Regions from separate parts of the Streptomyces formicae genome, predicted to be linked through region 2. Evidence: riboswitches for the same ligand, from Rfam matches in the RefSeq annotation. Region 2 holds a riboswitch; the other holds the start of a gene.
The links. Region 2 has a riboswitch for S-adenosylmethionine ahead of KY5_RS36955 (hypothetical protein). Riboswitches for the same ligand answer to the same signal wherever they lie in the genome.
Positions count from the first base shown of each region.

Region 1: another riboswitch for S-adenosylmethionine. It lies ahead of KY5_RS10735 (aminotransferase class V-fold PLP-dependent enzyme); the one in region 2 lies ahead of KY5_RS36955 (hypothetical protein).

Region 1 covers NZ_CP022685.1:2,545,850-2,550,452, forward strand. Annotated here, with positions in the region: gene KY5_RS10730 (glycerate kinase) at 1-966, shown strand, start outside; gene KY5_RS10735 (aminotransferase class V-fold PLP-dependent enzyme) at 915-2,291, opposite strand; SAM riboswitch class IV at 2,456-2,573, opposite strand; gene trpD (anthranilate phosphoribosyltransferase) at 2,659-3,723, opposite strand; gene KY5_RS10745 (cytochrome b) at 3,884-4,603, opposite strand, start outside.
Region 2 covers NZ_CP022685.1:8,484,000-8,488,602, reverse strand. Annotated here, with positions in the region: gene KY5_RS36970 (amino acid permease) at 1-744, shown strand, start outside; gene KY5_RS36965 (GNAT family N-acetyltransferase) at 763-1,317, opposite strand; gene KY5_RS36960 (SDR family NAD(P)-dependent oxidoreductase) at 1,355-2,089, opposite strand; gene KY5_RS36955 (hypothetical protein) at 2,188-2,553, opposite strand; SAM riboswitch class IV at 2,596-2,705, opposite strand; gene KY5_RS36950 (radical SAM protein) at 2,727-4,085, opposite strand; gene KY5_RS36945 (alpha/beta fold hydrolase) at 4,418-4,603, opposite strand, start outside.

The DNA.
Region 1 (4,603 bases), 5.9 Mb from region 2:
TTCGCGCTGCTGCCCGACGGCACCGCGGTCGTCGAGATGGCGGCCGTGGCGGGCCTCTCCCTGGTCCCCCGCGATCTGCGCGACCCTGGCGCCACCACGACGTACGGCGTCGGCGAGCTGATCCGCGCCGCCCTGGACGCGGGCGCCCGGCGGATCCTGGTCGGCTGCGGCGACTCGGGCACCTCGGACGGCGGCGCCGGGGCGCTGCAGGCCCTCGGCGCCCGCCTCCTGGACCTGGACGGCTGGGAACTGCCGCACGGCGGAAGGGAGTTGACGCGCCTGAACCGCATCGACACCACCGGCATCGACCCGCGCGTCGCGGCCACCGACATCCAGGTGGCCTGCAACCCCTTCAACGTCCTGTGCGGCGAGCGCGGCGTGGCCCGCGTCTTCGGCCCCCAGAAGGGCGCCACCCCCCGCCAGGTCGAGGAGCTCGCCGCCGGCCTCGACCACTGGGCGTACGTCCTGACGCGCGACCTGCGCGTCAGCGCCGACCTCTCACTGGGCCCCGGCACGGGCGCGTCCGGCGGACTCGGCGCAGGACTCGCGGCCCTCGGCGCCGCCCTGCTCCCCCGCTTCGACGTGCTGCTCGACCAGCTCGACCTGGACGCCAGGCTCGCCCGCGCCGACCTGGTCATCACGGCGGAGGGCGCCCTCGACCACCAGACCCCGCGCGGCAAGATCCCCGCCGAGGTGGCCCGCCGCGCCAAGATGTTCGACCGACCGGTCCTGGTGCTCGCGGGCACGATCGGCCGGGGCGCGCACCACGTGCGGGCCGCCGGTGTCGACGCCTACAGCGCGATCCTGCCCGCCCCCGTCTCCCTGACCGAGGCGCTCGGCAGGGGCGGCGAGTTCCTCACCGACGCGACCGAGCGGGCCCTGCGGATGATCCAGCTCGGCTCGCGCCTGCCGGGTCAGGCGGCGACGCTGGTGTCCGGCACGCAGCGGCCGTCCTCGGTGCGGTAGCTCCACCGCGCGCCGTCGGCCACCAGCTCCTTGACGGCGCGCACGAAGCGCTCGACGTGCTCGTCGGGGGTGCCCGCGCCGAAGCTCACGCGGATGGCGTTGAGCGACTTCTCGCCGGGCGCGGCCTCGGGCGCGCCGCACTCGCCGGGCTCGTCGGGCTCGCTGCCGAGCAGGGTGCGCACCAGCGGGTGGGCGCAGAACAGACCGTCGCGCACGCCGATCCCGTACTCGGCGGAGAGCGCGGCGGCGAAGTGCGAGCTGTTCCAGCCGTCCACGACGAAGGAGATGACGCCCACGCGCGGCGCGTCGTCACCGAAGAGCGAGAGCACGCGCACGGCGGGCACCTCGGCGAGCCCCTCGCGCACCTTCGCGATCAAGTACCGCTCCCTGGCGACCAGTTCGTCGAATCCGGCCTCGGTCAGCGCCTTGCAGGCGGCGGCGATGGAGTAGACGCCGATGACGTTGGGCGACCCCGCCTCGTGCCGCGCGGCGGTGTCGTGCCACTCCACGTCCACGCCGCCGTCGGCGCGCCGCGCCACCTTCCGCGATGCCCCGCCGCCCGCGAGGTACGGCTCGGCGCCGCGCAGCCAGTCGGAGCGCCCCGCGAGCACGCCGGAGCCGAACGGCGCGTACAGCTTGTGGCCGGAGAAGGCGACCCAGTCCACGTCCAACTCGTCGATGGAGACGGGGTGGTGGGGTGCGAGCTGCGCGGCGTCGAGGACGATGCGGGCGCCGTGCGCGTGCGCGGCGGCGGCCAGCTCGCGCACCGGCCACAGCTCGCCGGTGACGTTGGAGGCGCCGGTCACGCAGACCAGGGCCGGGCCGTAGGGGTCACGGTCGGCAAGGGCCCGCTCCAGCGTCTGCACCGCCTCGTCCGGCGTACGCGGCGCGTTGAGGTAGGTCACCCGCGCGTCCCGCCACGGCAGCAGCGAGGCGTGGTGTTCGGTCTCGAAGACGAAGACCTGGCAGTCGGCGGGCAGCGCGGCGGCGAGCAGGTTCAGCGAGTCGGTGGTCGACCGCGTGAAGATCACCTGGTCGTCCTCGCGGCACCCGAGGAACTCGGCGACCGTCGCGCGGGAGTTCTCGAAGAGGTCGGTGGAGAGCTGCGACAGGTACCCGGCCCCGCGGTGCACGCTGCCGTAGTAGGGGGCGTAGGCCGCCACGTCGTCCCACACCCGCTGCAACGCGGGCGCGCTCGCCGCGTAGTCGAGCGCCGCGTACGTCACCTCACCACCGGTGACCAGCGGAACGGTGACGTCCGCGCCGAGCACGGGCAGCGGCTGGGCACAGACGGACGCGTCGACGGCAACGGCGGAAACAGACATGGCGAACTCCCGTGAGAGGCAGGCGAGATCACTGCGCCGGACGTCGGTCGACAGCGCAGGAGAAAGGTGAAAAAGGGTGTGCGGAGGCGGGGCGTGGAAGCCCTGTCACATTCGCTTGCTCACGAGACTGCTCCCTTGAGGACCAGGACCCCAGGGTTGCGAGGGGTCCGCGCTTGCCATACGCCTTGCTGCGTACGACCTGGTCTTCACCCGGGGCACCCCGCCACGGACGGAGGGTTGCCGGACAGCGGGCCGGGGCCGTAGTCGCTGTCACTCATGACCTGTGCAGCATCCTGCCACACGATCTTCGGCGCGCAAGGCGCAGTCCAGGATCCGGACTGCGCCGTGCGTCACACCGGCGGCCCGCTCAGCGGTTGCTGGCCGCCACCCAGCGCTCCAGGGCCCGCTTGGCGGACCCGGTGTCGATCGCCTCGGCGGCCCGCGCCATGCCCGCCCTGATCTGCTCCGCGAACGGCTCGTCGGTCGGCTTCAGAGCCACGAGCGCCGCGGCCGCGTTGAGCAGCACCGCGTCCCGCACGGGTCCCGTCTCGCCGTCCAGGAGCCGCAGCGCGACCTCCGCGTTGTACGAGGCGTCCGCGCCGCGCAGCGCGGAGATCTCCACCAGCTCGATGCCGACGTCCCGCGGGTCGAAGGACTCCTCGCGCACGACACCGTCGCGCACCACCCAGACGCGGGAGGTGCCCGTCGTCGTCAGCTCGTCGAGCCCGTCGTCGCCGCGGAAGACGAGCGAGGAGTGCCCGCGCTCGGCGAAGACGCCCGCCACGATGGGCGCCATCCGGGGATCGGCGACGCCGACCGCCTGGGCCCGCACCCTGGCCGGATTGGTGAGCGGACCGAGCAGGTTGAAGACGGTCCTGATCCCCAACTGGCCGCGCGCCGCGCCCGCGTGCCGCAGCGCCGGGTGGAACTTCACCGCGAAGCAGAAGGTGATCCCCGCCTCCTCCGCGACCTCGACGACCCGGTGCAGCGGCAGCTCCAGGTTGACCCCGAGCTTTTCCAGTACGTCGGAGGAGCCCGAGGCACTGGAGGCGGCGCGGTTGCCGTGCTTGACGACCTTCGCCCCCGCGCCCGCGACGACGATCGCGGACATGGTCGAGATGTTGACGGTCTTGGCCCCGTCCCCGCCGGTCCCGACGATGTCGACGGTCTCCCCCGGCACCTCGATCACGTTGGCGTGCTCGTACATCGTCCGTACGAGCCCGGAGATCTCCTCGACGGTCTCGCCCTTGGCGCGCAGCGCGACCACGAAGCCCGCGATCTGCGCGTCGGTGGCCTCGCCGCGCATGATGCGGTCCATGGCCCACGCGGTGTCGTCGGCGCTCTGGTCGCGGCCGTCGAGCAGGCCGTTCAGTACGTCGGGCCAGGAACGGCCCGCCGCGGTAGTGCCTCCTGCGGGGGTCACAGCGCTCATGGCCGCTCCTGGGGTTTCTCGAAGTATGAAGACGCGCCCCTCGACAAGGGGGTGGGACCACCCTATCCAGCCCCCGGGACGGCAAAGAGCCCCGTCCATGCAATGGACGGGGCTCCTGCCGTGGCGACCTTGTGGTCAGAGCTTCGAGAGCTTCGGTTGATCAGTGGTGGCCGTGGCCGCTCGTGATCTCCTTGTACTCCTCGGCGGTGGCCTTGGGGATCTGGTTGTCCTCCCCGTAGTAGCCCTTGGAGAGCTTGGCCCTGAGCTTCTCGGAGCCGGACACCTTGCGCTCGACGCCGTTCTCGTCGACCGTCGGGCCGATCTCGAGCGGCTGGTACTGCTCGTGCGCCGTGAGGGTGTGCAGCTGCTCCTGGCTGAGCGGCTCGTGGACCTCGATGAACTCACCGTGCGGCAGGCGCTTGATGATGCCGGACTCGCGCCCGTGCAGCACCTTGTCCTTGTCGCGCCGCTGGAGACCCATGCAGATCCGCTTGGTCACGATGAAGGCGATGACCGGTCCGACGAAGAAGAAGATCCGGACGAACCAGGTGATGGCGTTCAGCGACAGGTGGAAGTGCGTGGCCCACAGGTCGTTTCCACCACCCACCAGCATCACGAAGTACGCCGTGATCCAGGCGACACCGAAGGCCGTACGGGTCGGGGCGTTGCGCGGGCGGTCCAGGATGTGGTGCTCGCGCTTGTCCCCGGTGACCCAGGACTCGATGAACGGGTAGACCGCGATGGCCACCAGGACCAGCGGGAAGACCGCCAGCGGGATCATCACGCCCAGGACGAGCGTGTGGCCCCAGGCGTTGATCTCCCAGCCCGGCATGACACGGATCAGACCCTCGGCGAAGCCCATGTACCAGTCGGGCTGGGC
Region 2 (4,603 bases):
GCTGCGCGCGGCATCGTGCGCGCCATCTGGGCCTCCTGGATCGCCGGTTTCGTCCTGCTGGCCGGGCTCACCTTCGCCATCCAGGACTACAAGGGCACGTTGGAGACCGCCACCAACGTGCCGCCCGCCCAGATCATGATCGACGCGATCGGCGAGTCCGGCGCGACGGCGCTGCTGCTCATCGTGATCGTGGCGCAGCTGTTCTGCGGCAACGCCGAGACGGCCGCGGCCAGCCGCATGGTGTTCGCCTTCTCCCGCGACAACGCGCTGCCGGGCTCCGCGATCTGGCGCAAGGTCAGCTCCCGCACCCAGGTCCCGGTGCCCGCGGTGTGGCTCTCGGTGGGCCTGGCCGCGGTGATCGCCCTGCCGTCCCTGTACTCGGCGACCGCGTACACGGCCGTGACCGCCATCAACGTCATCGGCATCACGCCCGCCTACGCCATCCCGATCTTCCTGCGCCTGCGCGCGGGCGACCGCTTCCAGCAGGGCCCGTGGAACCTGGGCCGCTGGAGCAAGCCGATCGGCTGGATCGCGGTGATCTGGGTGGCGTTCGTGACGGTCCTGTTCTGCCTGCCGCAGGCCTCGCCCGTCACCGTCCAGTCGATGAACTACGCGTCGATCGCGCTCGCCGTGGTGCTGATTCTGGCCACCGTGTGGTGGTTCGTGGCGCGCCGCTCGTACAGCACTCCGCAGGCGTACGGCTCGGACCGCGAGCAGGCCGAGGTCGCCGAGGGCATCGTCTGAGACTCCGCGCGAACCGCCTCACGCGGGGCGGTCGTTGAGGATCTTCTGGAAGAGCCGGTGGTCGCGCCAGGCGCCCTGGATGTACAGGAAGCCCGGCGCGACGCCGTACTCCTCGAAGCCGCACTTGGTGAGCACGCGCTGCGACGCGGTGTTGTGCAGGAGCGTGCCCGCCTCGACGCGGTGCAGGCCCAGTTGGCCGTCGGCGGCCTCGCAGACGACGTTCGCCGCGCCGGAGGCGAGGCCCCTTCCCTGGTGCTCGGCGTCGATCCAGTAGCCGAGGTTCCCGCTGCGGACCGGGCCGAGCACGATGTTCGACAGGGCGGCGTGCCCGAGGACCTCACCGCCGCCGACCAGCACCCAGTGCGCGGACCGGCCCGCGCGGCCCTCCTCCAACTGCACCCGGAGCCGGTCGCTCTGCCCCTGCGTGGTGAAGAAGGCGGCGGGCCTGTCCGGGTCCCAGGGTTCGAGGTGGGCGCGGTTGCGCCGGTAGGCGCGGGCGAGCGCCTCCGCGTCGTCGAGCGTGACCGGCCGTATGAGGACGTCTGACGTGAGGGAGACCTCTCCACTGATCATGCGCCCAGCGTACGAGGCCCCCCTCGGTGGGGCGGGGTCAGCGGCCGCCCGCGACCCGCAGGACCGTGCCCGTCGCGTAGGAGGCATCGGCGGAGAGCAGCCAGGAGACGGCCGCCGCGATCTCCTCCGGCCGGCCCGAGCGCCCCATCGGAATGCCGTCGGCGAGCTTCGCGGGGCGCTCGGGGTCCGCGTGGAACTCGGTCCAGATGACGCCCGGGGCAACGGCGTTGACGCGGATGCCGTCCCCCGCGACCTCCTTGGCAAGGCCGACGGTCAGGGTGTCGACGGCGCCCTTGGCCGCCGCGTAGTGCACGTACTCGCCGGGGGCGCCGAGCGTGGCGGCGGCGGACGAGACGTTCACGATCGCGCCGCCGCCGTTCGCCTTCAGGTCCCGCACCGCGCGCCGGGCGCAGAGCAGATAGCCGAGGACGTTCACGTCGAGCGCGCGGCGCATGCCCTCGGCGTCGGCGTCGGCGAGCGGCCCGACGGGCCCGCTCACTCCCGCGTTGTTGACCAGGCCCGTGACGGGGCCGAGTTCGGCGGCAGCGGTGTCGAAGAGACGGTCGACGGCGGCCTCGTCGGCGGTGTCGACCTGGACGGTGACGCAGCAGCGGCCCGCGGCGCGGACGGCGTCGGCCGCCTTCGCCGCGGCGGCCTCGTCGGAGCGGTAGCCGATGGCGACGTCGTGCCCTTCCTGGGCGAGACGGGCGCTGACAGCCGCGCCGATGCCTCGGCTGCCGCCGGTGACGACGGTGACGGGGTGGTGCTGCACGGGGGACCTCCGGCTCTGGGTGGCTGACTGTCGCGCCGCCCGGACGCGGGGATCGCCCTCGTCCGGCACGGCGTCATCCTACGGAGCGGTGATCTTCGTCAGCGGCCAGGGGCGGCGGGCTCCCCGTCGGGTGCCACGCAGACCAGCGTGGTGGCGACGGTGTCGCGCCGCAGCCGGAGCAGGTTCCAGCGGGGCTGCCACTGGGCGAGGCCCCGGTGCTCGCGCAGCAGCCCGCGCAGCCGTCCCGGGTCGTGCGTCCACAGCGTGGCGGGCACGCCCCGGGTCGGGCCGAGCACATGGAGGGCGATGCGGCCGTCGTCCCGTACGTCGTGCGAGGAGAGCAGCACGTCGACGAGCGGCCCCGGGTCCTTCGCGCTGTCGCGGGCCTGGATCCAGTGGACCTGGTGTCCCGGCGTGCGGGCTTCGCAGGTGTCGTGGTCGCAGATGGTGTGCGGGTGCGTCATGGAGCGCCTCCGGAGTCGTGGACCCCGGGAACCGGCCCCGGTGATCCGCCGTTCCCCGCGCGCCTCGCGCGGGGCGGGTCGTCACCCGGGGCACCCGCGACGGAGCGGGGTGCCGTCCAGCCAGCCGGGGCTTGACGCTGGAACTCGTGACCCGCCCCGACCGTAACACGGCTCTACTGGGGCGTCGCCGGGATAACGGCGTCCTCCGGAGCGGCCTTCTCCGCGGGCAGGCTGTCCATGAAGGAGCTCACCGAGAACACCGCGTTGCCGGGTCCGGCGGGGCCGTAACCGGGGGGCGAGGAAAGGCCGTTGGCCTCCATCGTCGCGCGGTAGGCCTCAAGGAGCCGCACGTGGTACTCCAGCGGGGCGCCCTGCGGATTGGCCTTGCCCAGCGGCGTCGTGGGCTCCGGGCACCAGGTGGTGAAGCGGGGCGTGATGCCGCGCGACATGAAGTACTGCAGGCCCTCGACGGTGGAGTCGATGGCCTCGCCGACGGTCTTGAAGCCGAAGGGCTCCGCCATCTCCACGCCCGCCACGAAGTTCGGGATGACGTTGCGCGGCCCGAAGACGTCTGCGGAGTCCAGGATGCGGCGGTGCCACTCGTCACGGCCGACGTAGCGCTCCTTGCCGGGGCAGTAGCGCTCGAACAGGTACGGGTCCCACACCTCGTAGTTGGGGTGGTAGATCCGCACGCCGTAGTCGTGGAAGCGCTGCACGTCCGCCTTGGGCAGGGCCTGGGCGACGACCTTGCCGATCCAGCGGCCGGGGAAGCGCTCCTCGATGGCCTTCGCGTACTGGCCGTAGAAGTCGGCCTCGTCCTTGCCCTGGAGCTGCGTGGTGATGGCGCCACCGGTGAGCGTGTACGCGGTGGAGGACTTGTTCGTGTCGTACTTGTCGATGATGGCGAGGGCTTCGAGGACCTCGTCCATCGGCTTCACACCGGTGTAGGGGCGGCCCGCCGCCTTCTGCTGGCGCCAGTTGTGGTTGATGTCGCAGTACTGGCACTCCTCCTTGGCGCCGAAGTACTGGCAGACCCGGAAGACCGTCAGGTAGATCAGGTAGCCCCACTGGATGGTGGGCGCCACCTCCATCACGGACTTGCCGTTCTCCAGGGTGTGCCGGTAGTAGTCCGGCATCGGCGGCAGGCCGACGTCGGAGATCCGCGCGCCGTCCAGGTAGAGGCCGAGCACTCCGTCGTCGTCGGCCGCGACCCGGTAGGGCGACGCCGGGTTCACGCGGACCGAGACGACGGTGCGGCGCAGTTCGTAGGGGCCGCCGGTGAGGACGATCTCCTCGGGCGGGCGGCGCAGGGCCGCGGCGCCCAGTTCGGGCAGGGTGCCGTGGTCGAAGGAGAAGATGAAGTACGACTTCGGCTTGACCTCGCCGCCCTCGTTGTCGCTGAGCGCCGACTCGTCGAAGGCGATCCCGCCGCGCAGCAGGTCCTCCTTGATCACGGCTTCCCGCGGCACGTTCGGGAACCGCTCCATGAGTGACTCGATGAGCTCGGTACGGTTCTCGCTGCGGCTTGGCATGGGCCGGGCACCTCGGATCCTTGTCGTCAATCTGTCCCGACCACGCTAATACCCGCCCGATCCGCTCCGGATCCGACTCCGGTCGGAGGGCTCCTACGCCGCGGGGCTAGGGTCTGTCCGGCGGATCAGGGCGCGCTCGGGTGGCGTCCACCGTCCGGTGCAGGCGAGCGGGGTCTGGTGCGTGCAGCTGCAAGGCGGAGGAGGGCGGCAACGCGGAGCGTTGGCAACCGACGACAACGCCGGAGGGGGTACCTCCCTGCTCGAGCGGAGCCGAGAGCTTGGGGGAGTGCGTGCCAGACCCCGCGACAGCGCCATGATCCGCCGGACAGGCCCTAGGCTCCGGGTGGGGTGGCTCCGTCGATGACGGTTCCGGGCTTCGGCACGTCGAGGTCCGTGAGGTACCGCAGGACCGTGTCCCGCTCGGCACCGCCGTTGAAGATCTTCACGGCGTGGCCCCAGCCCTTCACCTCGACGAGCGCCGCCCGGTCCCCGAGCCGCCGCTGCGCGGAACGCGCCCA